3 regions of the Stenotrophomonas sp. YJH_SMC_79 genome follow, and region 1 is predicted to be linked to each of the others. Evidence: predicted binding sites of a transcription regulator. Region 1 holds the regulator's gene; each other region holds the start of a gene.
What was found. Region 1 encodes FliA, which starts transcription of late flagellar genes. Its sites were predicted from a motif close to TAAAGTTTNNCNNNCNNNGGCCGATAA; they were not measured.

Region 1 (5,518 bases):
AGGGCCTCGAATTCGTCGTCGGTGATCAGATCGCTGCCGCCTGCCGCAGGCGCGGCCGCAGCGACCGGCGCGGCAGTGCCACCGTGCATGTCGAACTGCGCGATCAGGTCCGGCGGCGCATAGCCCGGCTCGGTACCGGAGGACACGGCGTCCAGCATCGACTGCAGGTAGTCCAGCGACTGCTGGGCGGCGTCGAAGTGGTGGGCCTGCAGTACCGCCTGCCCGGCACGCGCGATGCCCAGGGCTTCTTCAGCGGCGTGGCACAGCTCGACCATGGCGGTGACGCCAAGGAAGCCGGCGCCGCCCTTGAGCGTGTGGTAGCCGCGGAACACCGCGTTGAGTTGCTCGGTGTCCTGCGGTGCCTGCTCCAGCGACACCAGCTGTTCGCCCAGGCGATCCAGGATTTCCTGGGCCTCGATGATGAAATCGGCAGTGATGTCGTCGGATACCGCGCTCATGCTTACAGCCCCAGATCCGACAACAGGTCGTCGGCGTCGTTCTGCGAGACCGCGTGGCGGTCCAGTCCCTTCAGTGCCGGCCCGGCCAGTTCCGGATCGGTGCGATGCTGTTCCGGCGGCAGGCCGAGTGCGCCAAAGCCCTCGTGCACGCGGCGGACGATGCCGACCACGCGACGGATGATCTGCCCGGTCAGGTCCTGGTAGCTCTGGGTCAGGGCGATCTCGGTCAGGTTGTGGCGGATGCGCTCGAGCTGCGTGTCCTGGCCCGGCTGCAGGCCTTCGGCGCGCAGTTGTTCGGTCAGGCTGCGGCATTCCTCGGCCAGGTCCAGGGTGCGGTGCGTGGCCTGTTCGGTCATCGCCACCACGTGGTCAAGGCGTGCGCAGGCGTCGTCCAGCTCACCGGCCTCGCTGGGTACGGTCGGCAGTTCACCCAGTGCCTGTCCCAGCTCGCGGGCCAGCCGCGAGAGGCCGCTCATCATCGGCTGCGTACGCAGCGCGACCAGTCCGTCGATGCGTTGCCGCCAGGCGGCTTCGTCACCGGACTCCAGGGCGTCCAGGGCTTCCTGCAGGCGCAGGGCGAGGGCGTTCTTGTCGACCGTGGTATCCATCAGGCGCTGGCCGCCAGGCGTTCGAAGATCTTGCCGAGCTTCTCTTCCAGCGTCTGCGCGGTGAACGGCTTGATGATGTAGCCGTTCACGCCGTTCTGGGCGGCTTCGATGATCTGCTCGCGCTTGGCTTCGGCGGTGACCATCAGCACCGGGAGGGTCTTCAGCTTGGCATCGGCGCGGATCGCCTTCAGCAGTTCGATGCCGGTCATCACCGGCATGTTCCAGTCGGTGACCACGAAATCGAACGGCTGGCTCTGCAGCAGCGACAGCGCGGCATGCCCGTCCTCGGCTTCGGCGGTGTTGGTGAAGCCCAGATCGCCCAGCAGGTTCTTGACGATTCGACGCATGGTCGAGAAGTCGTCGACGATCAGGATGCGCATGTTCTTGTTCAAAGCAGAGTTCCTTTGTTGTTCATTCCGGGCGGCCGGGGGCAGCCGCCTCGGGCATGTTCATTCTTCCAGGCCGGCGTCGGCGGCCTCGAAGATTTTCAATCGGCCCCGCAGGCGCAGTACCGCCTGGCCGTGGATCTGGCAGACCCGCGACTCGCTCACGCCGAGCACCGCGCCGATCTCCTTCAGGTTCAGTTCCTGCTCGTAATAGAGCGAGAGCACCAGCTGTTCGCGCTCGGGCAGGTGGCCGATGGCCTTGCCCAGCTCGCGGCCGAACTCGCCGCGCTCCAGCACCTGCTGCGGGGTCGGGCCGCCCTGGGCGACGGTGTCCAGCTCGCCCTGGTCCTCGATGCGCGACTCCAGGCTCAGCACCTGGCCGCGTGCGGCGTCTTCCATCAACCGCAGGTATTCGGGCAGCGGCATCTCCATCGCGGCGGCCACTTCGGTGGCGCTGGCGGCGCGGCCACTGCTCTGTTCCAGGCGACGGATGGTGGCGGCGGCATCGCGGGCACGCCGGTGCACCGAGCGCGGCACCCAGTCGCCACGGCGGATCTCGTCGATCATCGAACCGCGGATGCGGATCGAGGCATAGGTTTCGAACGAGGCGCCCTGGTCGGCGTCGTAGCTGCGCGAGGCTTCGATCAGGCCCATCATGCCGGCCTGGATCAGGTCGTCCACTTCAACGCTGGCCGGCAACCGCGCAGCCAGGTGGTGGGCGATGCGCCGCACCAGGTCCGAGTGCTGGGCGATGACCTCGTTGGCCGCCGAGCGCTGGACCTCCCGGTACTGGGCTGCGCCTTTCATGCGGCCACCCCGCGCTGCTTGAGGATGCGCTCGAGGAAGAACTCGACGCCGCCACGCGGTTCGGTCGGCGCCTGCCAGCGTGCGGTGCGGCGCGCGATCTCGGTGATCGCCAGCGCGGCCGGGCTGGACGGATAGGCCTTCACCACCGGCTGCTGGCGCTGCACCGACAGGCGCAGCCAGTCATCCTGCGGCACGCAGCCCAGGTAGTTCAGCGAGACATCGGCGAGGAACTTCTCGCAGACGCGGGTCAGCTTTTCGTACAGCACGCGGCCCTCGTTCGGGTCGCGCACCATGTTGGCCACCACCTGGATGCGGTCCACGCCGCGCTCGCGCGAGAGCACCTTGATCAGCGCATAGGCGTCGGTGATCGAAGCCGGTTCGTCACAGACCACCACCACGGTGTCCTGCGCGGCCTGGCAGAAGGTCAGTACGCCGTCGGTGATGCCCGCGGCGGTGTCGACCACCATGATGTCCAGTTCACGTTCCAGCTCGGAGAACACGTTGACCAGGCCGACGTGCTCGGCCGGGGCCAGCTCGGCCATGTGCCGGCGGCCGGATGCGGCCGGCACCACCAGCACGCCGTTCGGGCCTTCGACGATGACGTCGTCCAGCGAGCAGCGACCGGCGACCAGGTCGGCCAGCGTAAAGGTGGGGTTCAGCCCCAGGATCACGTCGATGTTGGCCAGGCCAAGGTCGGCGTCCAGCAGCAGCGTGCGCTTGCCCATGCCGGCCAGTGCCACGGCCAGGTTCGCGGACACATTCGTCTTGCCCACGCCGCCCTTGCCGCCGGTCACGGCAATGGTGCGCACAGGGCCGAGCGGCTCGCTGCGGGTCGCCGACAGCGGGAAGGTCTTGGTCAGCTTGGCGTACTCACGCGACGGCATGGTTCAACTCCGGGTTGCAGGGCATATCGGCCGCTCGGCGCAAATCTTCAAGGCGAAGTACAAGATTGGCTGCACTGGCCCGATGCAGGTCGTCCGGAACGTCCTGGCCATCGGTCACCCAGGTGATCGGCAGGGCGTGGTCCACGGCCACCGACAGGGCGTTGCCGAAGCGGCCGGTCTCGTCCAGCTTGCTCAGCACCAGGCCCTGCAGGTTGGCGGCGCCGAAGCGGCGGACCACCTCGTCCATGTCGCCGAAGCTGGTGTTGGCCGGCAGCACCAGCAGGGTGCGCACCTGGCGGGCGGCACGCAGCCACTGCAGCTGGGCGGCCAGTGCGCGGTCGCGCGGGCCCAGGCCGGCGGTGTCGATCAGTACCAGCTTGTAGTCCTTCAGGCGTTCCAGCAGCTGGTCCAGGTCGGTGCCGCTGTTGGCCTCGTGCACCGCGATGCCGAGCTGGCGGCCGTAGCCGTACAGCTGTTCGCGGGCACCGATGCGGGTGGTGTCGGTGGTCACCAGGGCGACGTCACGCGGCGCGTGTTTCTCGGCGAAGCGCGAGGCCAGCTTGGCGATGGTGGTGGTCTTGCCGGCGCCAGTCGGGCCGACCAGGGCGATCACGCCGCCTTCTTCCAGCGGGTCGACCGGGGCGATCGGCAGCTTGCGCGAGATCAGCCCCAGCATCAGGCCGCGACCACGGTGGGCTTCGGTCTCCAGCGGAATCTGCATGGCCACGTCGCGGGCCAGGCCGGCATCAAAGCCGTACTCGTCCATCAGGTCCAGCGCGGTGGCGCGTACCGGGCAGCCGCGCAGGCGCTCGTCGGTGAAGCGGTTCATCTCGCGCTCGATCACCTGGCGCATGCCGGCCACTTCCTGGCGCAGCTGGCGGATCTCGGCGTCGTCCTGGGCGACGACGGTCAGCGTCGGTGCCGGGGCCAGCACGGGGGCCGGACTGGCTTCGGCGACGGCTTCGAGCGCTGCCGGTTCGCTGGCGGCGATGTCAGGCTGGACATCGGCCATGGCAGCGCCCGGCAGCGGCGGCGGCTGCACGGCGGGGGGCACGCTTTCGTGATGCGTGTCGTGCGGCGGGTCGATCTGGAAGTGGGCGCGGTTGGCCGGCGCGGTGACGGCCGGGCCCGGTGCGACGATGGCCTCGGCGAACGGGGCGAAGATCTGTTCGGGCAGCGCCGGTTCGTTGACGGCGGCGCGCGCCAGGGTGGCTGCGAAGCCGGTGCTGCCGCGGGTCGGCACGATCTCGTCGGCGCTGTCCAGGGTGCGGCCGGTGGCACCCACGGCCGCACGGGCGAGGGCGGCCACGGCCGAGGTGGTGGCGGCCACCGGCTCCGGCGCCGGGGCAGCGCTGCGGCGGCGGGTCACCGCAGCGATCACAGCATCGGCGGCGGTACGCGGCTTGGGTGCCGGCGGAGGAGCGACGTCACGACGCGAGGCTTCCAGTGCGCGCTGCACGGCGCTCTCGTCGTAGTTGGCGGCGGCGACGATCTCGATGCCTTCCTCGATCCGGCGGTTGGACAGGATCACGGCGTCAGGACCATGTTCCTTGCGCACCAGGTTCATGGCCGAGCGCATGTCGGCGGCGACGAATCGTTTGATTTTCATGCTGTGGTCACGGGACGAAGACGGCGGGGTGGCGGTCGGAGAACTCGGGTGGTCGGTGGTCTGCACGGTGCGGGTTCCCCTTGGTATCTGTCTGTTGCGTTGGTTCGAAAGTGGTGTCTGTTTTCTGGCGCATCGGCGGGCGGCGTCAGCTGATCGTTCCGACCAGCTTCAGGCGCTTGTCCTCCGGCACCTCGCTGTAGGCCAGGACCGACAGCGACGGAACGCTGTGGCGGACCAGGCGCGCCAGCGCGGCGCGCACCGGGCCCGGTACCAGCACGACCGCCGGCTCGTTTCGCGCTTCCTGCTTGCTGACACATTCGGCCAGGCTCTGGTGCAGTCGCTCCGCGAGTCCGGGTTCCAGCGCGGCGCCGTTGCCCTGCGTGGACTCCTGCAAGACACGTTCCAATTGCGGGTTGAGGGTGAACACCGGCAGCTCCGCCGACATTCCGGCGATCTCCTGCACGATGAAGCGGCCCAGTGCGGTGCGCACGGCAGCGGTCAGCACTGCCGGGTCCTGGCTGCTGGGCGCGTGTTCGACCAGTGCCTCGGCGATCTTGCGCAGCTGGCGGATCGGAATGCGCTCCACCAGCAGGTTCTGCAGCACGCGCACCACCGCCGACAGCGGCAGCGCCTTCGGCGTCAGATCTTCGACGAGCTTGGGCGCGCTCTTGGCCAGGTTGGCCAGCAGGTGCTGCACTTCCTCGTGGCCGAGCAGTTCCGGCGCGTGTTCGCGGATCAGGTGCGAGAGGTGGGTAGCGACCACCGT
Region 2 (5,518 bases), 900 kb from region 1:
ACTGGATGGACTGCGGTTTTGCCGATCGGGTCAGTCTTGGCGCGTTGCTGCTGATGCTGGTCGCGTGGTGGCCGCTGCTGGGCCTGCCGCAGTCGCTGTCGTTGCTGCTGCTGGGTGTGATCGTGCTCGATCTGGGTGGGCAGGCGCTGCATGTATCGAACCAGGCGCTGCTGCTGGGCGCGCCGGGTGAGCAGCATGGACGCCTGGTGGCCTTGTACATGCTGTTCTATGCCGTGGGTAGCGGTGCCGGTGCGGCGGCTGGGCCCTGGATGCAGGCCCGGCATGGCTGGCCTGCGGTGTGCCTGCTGGGCGCCGGCATCGCGGTGCTCGCGCTGCTGTGGTGGGCGGCGTGGCGGGTGGTGGCGGTGAAAGCAGCAGCTGGCGGCCGTATTGGTCGAGCCGGCTGTCGGTAGAGGCGACTGTCAGTCGACTGCTCTTCGCCCCGCGTGCGAAAAATCCCGCGCTGCGCGCGATAGTCGACCAGCGGTCGACTCTACCTGTCCTGTCGTCATCGCTGCAGTGCACGCCGTCCCGGGGCTTCCTGCAGGTCCGCGCTGGCCACCACCACGCGGTTGCGGCCGCTGCGCTTGGCCTCGTACATCGCGGCGTCGGCACGTGCCATCAGCCGCTCGTAATCCGGATGACCATCGTGACCGGCCACGCCGATGCTGGCGGTCAGCTCCAGCACCTGGCCATTGGCCAGTGCTACCGGCGACTGTGCGATCTGCCGGCGCAGGCTCTCGGCGATCACCGCGGCCTGTGATTCGCTGGCCGCGACCAGCACCACCACGAACTCCTCGCCGCCATAGCGGAACAGGTAATCACTGCCGCGGGTCAGCTGGCCGAGCAGGCCGGCGACGTGCTGCAACGCGCGGTCGCCGGCATCGTGGCCGTGGCCGTCGTTGATTGCCTTGAAATGATCCAGGTCGAGCAGCAGCAGCGAGAACGGCGTGCGGTTGCGTGTGGCCAGCTCGATTTCCCGGCGCAGCACGGTGGGCAGGAAGCGGCGGTTGAGCAGGTTGGTCAGCGCGTCGCTGCCGGCATCCAGTTCGCCGATGCGTTCGAACAGCAGCGTCATCAGGGTACGGATGCTGGCCAGGTCCTCGCGGATCGACGGCAGGGCTGCCAGGCGTTGCGCAGGGTCATCGTCCGTGGCGCGCTGCAGGCATCCGTCGATGCGGGCCATCAGCCGGCCGACCTGCTGGGTCTCGCTGCTTTCGCCAAAGCTGGGAATACCCTTGTGGGTGAACCACAGGCCGAATTCGGAGGTGGCCAGGCTGGCGCTGTCGCTTCCCTGCATATGGCCGGCCAACGCGTAGAGGAGGGCGTTTTCCCAGTCCAGCAGCAGTGCACGCTGGCGCTCGCGTTCGGTGCTGACGTTCTGCACCAGCGAGAACAGCCGGTATGCCGCGTCGGCGCGGCTGGAGCGCTCGCGCGCATGGGTGTAGGCGAGGGTCATGCCTTCCATGGCGATGTCCATGATCGCACTGAGGCAGTCGATGGCGGCGAATGCGGTGGCACTGTCGGGCGCGTCGTCACGCAGGCGCACGAACAGCGCGTGCTTGAGCACGCGCGCGCCGCGGGTGACCAGGTCGACGGGAATACCGACCCGTGCATGCACATCGCCGATCACCCGTTGCGAGGCAACGGTGGCGACGACGCCGGCGGCGTCGGTGGTCAGCAGCTGCACCAGCCAGCGCTGCATGGCCGGCTGCAGGCGCTGCTTGACCTGGTCATGGGACAGGAAGCGGCGTGCACGCGCGTCCTGCAGCAGCACTTCGTAGAAGCGTTGGGCCAGCGCCGGTGGGGCATCGGCGGCAGCGGCATGCAGCAGCGCGGTAGCGGCTGGGCCGGCCTGCTGCAGGCACAGCTGCCACGCCTCGGCCAGCGGCTGGCTGGCATCGTCCAGTTGGGGTGTTTCCACGTCGATCTCTGACTGCGTACGACAAACCACGGGTATCGGCCGCGGAGGCGTGCGGTTGATGGCGGGTTAGCCGGCCAGTTTACGCGCCGTGCAGGGTTGCACGGTGCGCAAACCACATCGGCGCCGCTGCGGCAATGAGTGAACGCATTTGAGAATCAATCGCATTGGTGGGAGAATGCGCGCACGGAACGGGCTGCAGGTGCCTGCAGCACTGCTCCGCCTCCCCCTCGTCGCTGCCTCAAGCCCTTTGCCAGAGGCCCCGTAGCCCTGCCAGAAGGTCCTGATCATGTCTCCTGCCGTTGTCCTATCGCCGCGCCCGCTGGCGCTTGCTGTTGCCGCCCTGCTGGCCGGCAGTGCCCTGACCGCCCAGGCCGAAACCGACGCTACCGATATCGACACGGTGCACGTCACCGCCTCGCAGATCGCGCGCCAGGCACTGGGTACCTCGACCATCACCGCCGAGGACATCGCCCGGCGCCCGCCAGCCAATGACATCGCCGAGCTGCTGCGGACCATGCCCGGCGTCAACCTGACCGGCAACAGTGCCTCGGGCCAGTACGGCAACAACCGCCAGATCGATCTGCGTGGCATGGGCCCGGAAAACACCCTGATCCTGGTCGATGGCAAGCGCATCGGCGCACGCGATGCCGTGCGCATGGGGCGCAGCGGTGAGCGCAATACCCGCGGTGACACCAACTGGGTGCCGGCGGAAATGATCGAGCGCATCGAAGTGCTGCGCGGCCCGGCGGCGGCACGCTATGGCTCCGGTGCTTCTGGCGGCGTGGTCAACATCATCACCAAGCGCCCGACCGGCGACCTGACCGGTGCGGTCGACCTGTACGGCCTGGTGCCCGAGCACAGCGCCGAAGGCGGCAGCGAGCGCGTCGGCCTGCAGTTGAGCGGGCCGATGACCGACACCCTGTCGTTCCGCCTGTACGGCAATCTCAACAAGACCGACGCCGATTCGCTGGAACTCAACCGTGACTTCGCGACGAATCCGAACGCGGTGCCGCCGGCCGGCCGCGAGGGCGTCAAGAACCGCGATGTCAACGCGCTGCTGCGCTGGGACGTGACCGCCAACCAGGTGGTGGAGTTCGAAGCCGGCACCAGCCGCCAGGGCAACATCTACGCCGGCGACCGTGCGGTCAGCACCACCGGCACTTCGACCGGCATCGATCTGGCCGCCCTGGCCGACAACAAGGCGGAAACCAACCGCATGTACCGCAACACCGGCGCGATCACCCATCGTGGCCGCTGGGGCGACGTGACCTCGCGGGTGACCGCCGCGGTGGAAGCGGTGAACAACTCGCGCATCAACGAAGGCCTGGCCGGTGGCCCGGAAGGCAGCTTCAACGGTACCGACTGGTCGACCTCGCGCCTGCGCAACTACCAGCTGGATGGCGAAGTGAGTTTCCCGACCACGCTGGGCGGCGCCGAGAACATCTGGACGCTGGGCTTCGAGTACCTGGACAGCCGCCTGACCGACCCGTATTCGATGAGCCAGTCCAGTACCAGCGGCGGCGGCATCCCGGGGCTGTCGGCCGATCGCGCACGCGGCAAGTCCGACGCGCAGACCACGGCCGTGTTCGTGGAAGACAACATCTACCTGGGTGAGCGCTGGATCGTTACCCCGGGCCTGCGCTTCGACCACCACAGCCAGTTCGGCAACAACACCAGCCCCAGCCTCAATGCGCAGTTCCGCATCAACAGCGACTGGGTGGTAAAGGGCGGCATCGCCCGCGCGTTCAAGGCGCCGAACCTGTACCAGTCGAATCCGGACTATCTGTACTACACCCGTGGCAATGGCTGCCCGAATGCACTGCCAAGCCTGGGCGCCGGCTGCTACATGCGCGGCAACGCGGACCTGAAGGCGGAAACCAGCCTGAACAAGGAACTGGGCATCGAGTGGGCACCGCAGAGCGGCTGGCAGGCGTCGTTGACCTACTTCCACAACGACTACAAGGACAAGATCCAGGCCGGCTACACCCAGATCGGCCTGACTGCCGACACCAGGGGCCGCATCTTCCGCTGGGAGAACGCACCGAAGGCGATCGTGCAGGGGCTTGAAGGCAACCTGGTGATCCCGTTGCTGGGCGAGCAGGGCAACCGCCTGAAGTGGAGCAACAACTTCACCTACATGGTGGAAAACGAGAACAAGAGCACCGGCCAGCCGCTGTCGGTGATTCCGAAGTACACCGTCAACACGATGCTGGACTGGCAGGCCACCGACAAGCTGTCGCTGCTGCTGACCGGCACGTTCTACGGCAAGCAGAAGCCGGCCACCACCAACATCAACAATGATCCGCGCTGCACCGGTACCTGCGATCCGTCGCTCGCGCTGCAGGACCGTGGTGCGTACAACATCTGGGGCGTGAGCGCGCGCTACAAGGTGACCGAGACGGTCAGCTTCGGTTTCGGCGTCAACAACCTGGCCGACAAGCGCCTGTTCCGCGAGGCCAACAGCAGCGATGCCGGCGCGGCAACCTACAACGAGCCGGGCCGCGCGTACTGGGCCAGCCTGCGTTTCGGGTTCTGATCCGATGAGAACTGCGCCGGGGCGTTCCCCGGCGCAGCCTGGGGGTTACTTCACCTGCCGGCAATCGCGCAGGTGGACGCCACCGGTGTCCATCTTGTCGACCACGCCTTCCAGTTTCACCCAGTCGTTCTCGCGCAGGGTGGCGCCCAGTGCCATCTGATCCGGGGCCAGCGCACAGTGCACGGTGAAGTTGGCGTTGTTGTCGTCGTTCGACTGGCGCCCGCCGATGCCACCGATGCCCTTCATCCTGGTGACCAGATAGCCCACCTCGAAGGTCTTGGCAAAGCGGTTGGCTTGGGCGGTGTAGACCTGGCCATCGATGACGAAACGACGGCCGAAATACTTGACGAGCAACGGCTGGTACATCGCATCGGTATCCGGCGGGGTGCTGGTGCCGGAGAACAGCGCCCTGAGCGGTGCGGTGTTGATTTCCCGCTGCAGCCGCTTGGAGTCCTTGCCCATTTCGGTGGACATGCCGACCGCGGTGGCCTGGATCGGCTTGTCGAAACCGCTGGAAACACGCACGGCTTCGGCGATCGCCTCGCCTTCCGGGCCGGTCTTGAGCTTGTCCAGCCAGCCACACAGCGCGCTGCGTGCGTCCTCTTCCTTGGCGGTCTGCCCGCGCGACAGCTTGGTGCCGACCACCACGTTGCCACCATTGGAGGCGGTGATGATGCTGACCAGTGGCATCTTGGTGTCGGTCTGCAGCACGTACATCTGGCCTTCGGTCTCGGTGATGACGTCACCGCTGACGAAGTTGTTGCCCTCATCAAGCGCTGCCTTGCGCAGCTGGCCCAGCGCACTGCGGGGCTTCAGGCCGGGAAGGGTGACCTCGGAGGTGAAGAACTGGCCATTGCGGGGGTCGCCTACCGCCTGGAAGTTCTGCTGGCAGGTCTTGGCCGAGGCGCTTGCGGCCGTGCCCAGCGCGCAGGCCACGGCGACGGCGACCCAGGGGGTCTTGGTAGTCCACATGTTCCGGATTCCTTGTGCTTGGGTGTCCATTGCGGGCAGCAACGCCGAAGCGATCCGGCTGCCCGTTCCCCATCCAGAGGGGATGC
Region 3 (5,518 bases), on a different contig from region 1:
CAGAGCCTCGCGCAGCACCTGTTCCAGCGACTGGCCGAGATCCGCATCGAGGCTGCGTGCGGCGCGTGCGGTGGCCTGCCATTGCGCCTGCAGCACCGGCAGTGCCTGCAGTGCGTGCGGGCTCAGCTGCAGGATGCGCTCGCGGCTGTCTTCGCCGATGACGGCGTGCAGCCAGCCGTCGCGCACCATCGCGGCCACCGTCTGGCTGAGTGCCGAATGGCTGAGTCCGCAGGCCAGCGCCAGATCCTTGATGCGGCAGGGGCCCTGCGCCATCAGCGTGTGCAGCACGGGGGTGTAGCGCGGCCGGAAGTCCAGCTGCAGGTCGCGATAGGCCTGCTCGACCGCCGGGTCGAGCTGATCGAGCAGGGCGCGCAGCAGGGTGCCCAGGCTGGCAAGTTGGAGATCCATGCCCACAATGATATATAAGCGCTTACATATCATCAATGCGGGGGCAGTCATGGTGGTTTCGTGGATGCTGGGCACGCTGCTGGCAGCGTCCTGCCCGGGCCAGGACACAGTGCTGCAGGCGGCTGCGGCAATAGAGGCGCACTACCTGGACGTGGCCGAAGGCGCACGCATCGCCGATGCGGTGCGTGGCTGGTCCACCCAGCAGCGCTATGTGGACAGCTGCACGGACCCGAAGGGCTTCAGTGCGCGCCTGAACCAGGATCTGGACGTGTTCGACGGCCACTTCCATGTGGAACGGGTGGAGGCCGGCGCCGGCCAGGACGATTGGCTGATGGCCTGGCGTGCGGATGCACGCAGCAATGGTGCGGGCGTGCGCGAGGTGCGGGTGCTGGAAGGCAATCTCGGTTACCTGCGCCTGAGCACCTTCTATCCGCTCGATCTGGCAAGGCCCAGGCTGGCGGCAGCGTTCACCCTGCTGGCCGACACCCAGGGTCTGGTGCTGGATCTGCGCCAGAACGGGGGCGGTGATGATGGCAGCGCCGACCTGCTGGTGCGGACCCTGCTGGAGCCAGGTGTCACTGCAGTGCAGGCGCTGGAGCAACGTGGCCGGCGTACCCCGGTGCCGCTGCCGCCAGCGAGCCTTCCGCTGTACCTGAAGCCGCTGGTGATACTGATCGACCGCCGCACCGGCTCGGCGGCCGAGTTCGTCGCGTATTCGCTGCAGGCCCTGGGACGTGCGCGCATCGTCGGCGGCCGCAGTGGTGGTGCCGCACATATGTTCGATGATCCTGTGCTGCTGCCCGATGGCTATCAGATCAGCATTCCGGATCGGCAACCGATCAATCTGCGCACCGGTGAAAACTGGGAACGGACCGGTGTCGCGCCTGACGTGGCAGGCGGCGACGACCCGCTGTTCATCGCGCGCCAACTGCTGGCTCCGCCGAAGTCGTCAAGATGAACGCACGGTTGCGCGGTTGTCCTATCGCAGATGCGCCGTTGCATGCCTAGAATCGAAGCATCCCGGTAGTTCCCGGGCGCTTCGAGTGAATGGACTCAATGAAGATTCTGTTGACCGGCAGTTCCGGGCGGATCGGGCGCGCGATCTTCGGCGCGTTGGCGGCTGCCCATGAAGTGGTTGGTCTGGACCGCAGCCCGTTCGCCACCACGCGCATCATTGCCGATGTCACCGATCATCAAGCCGTCGTGCGCGCGGTGCAGGGCGTCGACGCGGTCATCCATACCGCAGCCCTGCATGCGCCGCACGTTGGCCTGGTACCGGACGCGGTGTTCCAGCAGATCAATGTGGACGCGACTGCGCACCTGCTGCAGGCGGCGCGGGAGGCAGGTGCACGGCGGTTCGTGTTGACCAGTACCACCGCGCTGTACGGCCACGCAGTGGTGGCAGGAGGATGCCGCTGGATCGATGAGGATACCGAGCCGTTGCCGCGAACGATCTATCACCGCAGCAAGCTGCAGGCCGAGGCCCTGGCTGAAGCTGCGGCCGCACCGGACTTCGGCGTGCGCGTGCTGCGGATGGGGCGCTGCTTCCCGGAGCCGCCGGAACGGATGGCGATGTTCCGGTTGCATCGTGGGATCGACGCCCGTGACGTGGCCAGTGCCCATGCCGCGCTGCTGCTGGATGAGGGGCCGGCCTTCGCCCGCTACATCGCCTGCGCAGCGACCCCGTTCCGGCGCGAGGATTGCCTGGAACTGGCCACCCAGCCACGCAACGTACTGGCCCGGCGCGTACCGCAGCTGCTGGCCGAGTTCGAGCGCCGTGGCTGGCCGTTGCCGCTGAGCGTCGACCGCGTCTATGACAGCGCCCGCATTCGCAGGGAGCTGGGATGGCAGCCGCGTTTCGGGCCGGACGCTGTGCTGCAGCAGTACGCCGCAGGCAGCATCGAGGTGTTGCCGCGCGCGGAGTGGATCAAGGATCGGGTGGCCGAATAGGGGGCGCCGGGGCGGGTTCCTGTCCCGTCCCTGAGTGCATTCAGGAATGTGTCGTGCGGTCGCCTCAACCTCGTTGGCAGGCGGCCGCTAACCCGGTGCGCTTCCTGCGCCGGGCGGGTCCCGGCGGCCGGTGGCCTGCGCGATGGATCGCGCGCCTGCGCGGTGCCCTCGCGGTGCCGGTCGTCCTGAACTGCCTTGCGGACCCCTCCATGCCTTCTTCCCGTTCCGCCGCTGCCCGCCGTCCGGGCAGCATCGCCCACAAGCTGATGCTGGGCACCGCCGTCATCGCGCTGCTGTGCTTCGGCCTGACGGCGTTCCTGATCTATCGCCAGGCCAGTGCCAGCCTGATCGATGCCTCGCGCCAGACCATGACCAGCGAGGCCAACGCCGAAGCGCGCCAGGTCGCCGCCGACCTGGGCACGGCGTTCGCCAGCAACGATGCCATGGTCGAAGCCGTGCTCGCCCAGCGTGCGCGGGGGGACGTGCCTGATCGCGCCAGCCTGGCGGCCGTGCTCGGTGAGCAGCTGCGTACCCACCCGGAATGGCTGGGCAAGAGCACCATGTGGGAGGCCGATACCTTCGATGGCAAGGATGCCGAATTCGCCAATACCGAGATGCACGATGCCAGCGGCCGCTACATGAGCTACTGGGCCTGGCATGACGGCAAGCCACAGCAGTCGACCATGACCGACTACACCGAAGCCGCCGACGGTTCGGCCGACTGGTACGTGGTGCCCAGCCGCGACAAGCTGCCCAAGGTCAGTGAACCCTATGCCTACGACATCGCCGGCCAGCAGGTGCTGATGAGCACGTTGAGCTCGCCGATCATCGAAAACGGCACGTTCCTCGGTGTATTCACCGTCGACTTCTCGCTGGCGGCGCTGCAGAAGCACCTTGCCACGCTGAAGCCGATGGGCGCAGGTCGCGTCGAACTGCTCTCACCGAACGGCGTGGTGCTCGCCTCGGCGAACGCTGCCGAGATCGGCAAGCCGCGCAGCGATGCATTGACCCGCAGCATGCTGGCCGACATCGCCGCCGACCGCAGGTTCGAGGCTTTCACCCCGGACGCGGCCGGCAATGTGCGCGTGTACGTGCCGCTGCGCGTAGGCAATGCCCCGCAGCGCTTCGCACTGGGCGTGGTGATGCCGCATGCGGTGATCGTCGCCGAGGCGCGCCAGCTGCTGTGGCTGACGTTGCTGGTTGGCGTGGTGGCCGCGCTGACCCTCAGCGCAGGCGTCTACGTGCTGCTGCGCCGCCTGGCGATCCGCCCGTTGGCCGAAGCGGTGCGAGTGGCGGGTGACGTTGCCGCCGGCAAGCTCGACAGCACCTTGCCTGCGCGCAGCAACGATGAAGTGGGCCGCCTGCTGGAGGCGATGCAGGGCATGCGCGGACAGCTGCAGGCGGTGATGGCCGCGCAGGCGGAAATGGCGCGCCGCCACGATGCCGGCGAGCTGAGCTACCGCATGGACGCTACTGCCTTCCCCGGCGAGTACGGCCGCATGGTGGCCGACAGCAACCAGCTGGTGGCCTCCAGCAATGCGGTCACCCAGCGCCTGGTCGAGGTGATGCAGCGTTACGCGGTGGGTGACCTCAGCGTGGACATGGAAGCGCTGCCGGGCGAGAAGGCGGTGTTCACCGCTGCAATGGCCACCACCAAGATCAACCTGGCCGCGATCAACGAGCAGATCCAGCAGCTGGCTGCCGCCGCGGCGGCCGGCGACTTCGCCGTACGCGGCGATGCCGAGCGCTTCGACCACGATTTCCGCCGCATGGTGGAGACCCTCAACATCATGATGCAGGTCAGCGATCACAACCTGGCCGAGCTGTCGACGCTGCTTCGCGCGATTGCCGCCGGCGACCTCAGCGCACGCATGCGTGGTGATTTCCATGGCGTGTTCGCGGTGATGCGCGACGATGCCAACAGCACCGTGCAGCAGTTGACCCAGATTGTCGGGCAGATCCAGCAGTCGGCCGCCAGCATCCGCCTGGCGGCGGGAGAGATCGCTGCGGGCAACAGCGATCTCTCGCGTCGTACCGAGCAGCAGGCCGCCAACCTGGAAGAGACTGCCGCTTCGATGGAGGAGCTGACCTCCACCGTGCGCCAGAACGCCGACCACGCGCTGCAGGCCAATACCCTCGCCGGTTCCGCCGCTGGCGTTGCCAGCGAGGGCGGGGAGGTGGTCAACCAGGTGGTGCAGACCATGGAGCAGATCGAGGCATCGTCGCAGCGCATCGCCGAGATCATTTCGGTGATCGACGGCATCGCCTTCCAGACCAACATCCTGGCGTTGAACGCGGCGGTGGAAGCGGCGCGGGCAGGTGAGCAGGGCCGTGGCTTCGCTGTGGTCGCCAGCGAGGTGCGCGCGCTGGCGCAACGCTCGGCGGGCGCAGCGAAGGAGATCAAGGAACTGATCGACGCATCGGTGGCGCAGGTCGGTGCCGGTGCGCAGCTGGTGCACGGTGCGGGCCGTACCATGCAGGCCATCGTCGGCCAGGTGGGACGGGTCAACGAGATCATGGCCGAGATCTCGGCCGCGTCGCGCGAACAGTCCGCCGGCATCGAACAGGTCAACCAGACCGTGGTGCAGATGGATGAGACCACCCAGCAGAATGCCGCACTGGTGGAAGAAGCCAGTGCCGCCGCGCGTGCGATGGAAGAACAGGCCGAGCAGCTGGCCGTGGCGGTCTCGCGCTTCCGCCTGCAGGCCGAGCCGATGGCCACGGCACGCCGCGCGGCCTGACGCTGGCCGGAGTGCACATGAAGACGCCCGGCCAAGGCCGGGCGTCGTCGTTTCTGCTCGTCGTTGTGCCGGTCGGGGCCGGCCGCTGCCGCGGTTCTAGAACATGCCTTCGAAGGGGTTCCAGCTGGCGCGGCCCTTCACCTGTTCCAGGTAGTAGCTGTAGTTGGTGCTGGAAGCGACCAGGAAGTTCATGGCGATGAACACGGCACGGGCCACGATGTCGGGCAGGAACAGGGTCACGGCGGCCAGCGCGATGTTGATGCCGATCACCACCAGCGCCTTGCGCCACATGCCCAGGATGAACAGGTAGATGGCGCCGAAGAAGAAGGCGAAGAAGTTGATGTTGACCTTCAGGCGGTCGCCGAAGGACAGCGCCTTCCAGGCCTGCTTGAAGCCTGGTTCCTTGGGCGCGCCGTGCT

Region 2: the regulator FliA is predicted to act here: its motif matches at 1,957-1,983, upstream of AC5P57_RS02380 (GGDEF domain-containing protein).
Region 3: the regulator FliA is predicted to act here: its motif matches at 2,423-2,449, upstream of AC5P57_RS13825 (methyl-accepting chemotaxis protein).

Annotation. Positions count from the first base shown of each region.
Region 1 covers NZ_JCAFRK010000001.1:1,378,385-1,383,902, forward strand. Annotated here, with positions in the region: gene AC5P57_RS06735 (chemotaxis protein CheA) at 1-458, opposite strand, end outside; gene AC5P57_RS06740 (protein phosphatase CheZ) at 461-1,066, opposite strand; gene cheY (chemotaxis response regulator CheY) at 1,066-1,458, opposite strand; gene AC5P57_RS06750 (RNA polymerase sigma factor FliA) at 1,516-2,259, opposite strand; gene AC5P57_RS06755 (MinD/ParA family ATP-binding protein) at 2,256-3,143, opposite strand; gene flhF (flagellar biosynthesis GTPase FlhF) at 3,130-4,752, opposite strand; gene flhA (flagellar biosynthesis protein FlhA) at 4,898-5,518, opposite strand, start outside.
Region 2 covers NZ_JCAFRK010000001.1:480,482-485,999, forward strand. Annotated here, with positions in the region: gene AC5P57_RS02375 (MFS transporter) at 1-413, shown strand, start outside; gene AC5P57_RS02380 (GGDEF domain-containing protein) at 509-1,924, opposite strand; gene AC5P57_RS02385 (TonB-dependent siderophore receptor) at 2,211-4,460, shown strand; gene AC5P57_RS02390 (hypothetical protein) at 4,506-5,432, opposite strand.
Region 3 covers NZ_JCAFRK010000003.1:597,261-602,778, forward strand. Annotated here, with positions in the region: gene AC5P57_RS13810 (MarR family winged helix-turn-helix transcriptional regulator) at 1-408, opposite strand, end outside; gene AC5P57_RS13815 (S41 family peptidase) at 458-1,366, shown strand; gene AC5P57_RS13820 (NAD-dependent epimerase/dehydratase family protein) at 1,465-2,358, shown strand; gene AC5P57_RS13825 (methyl-accepting chemotaxis protein) at 2,568-5,099, shown strand; gene AC5P57_RS13830 (DUF2628 domain-containing protein) at 5,196-5,518, opposite strand, start outside.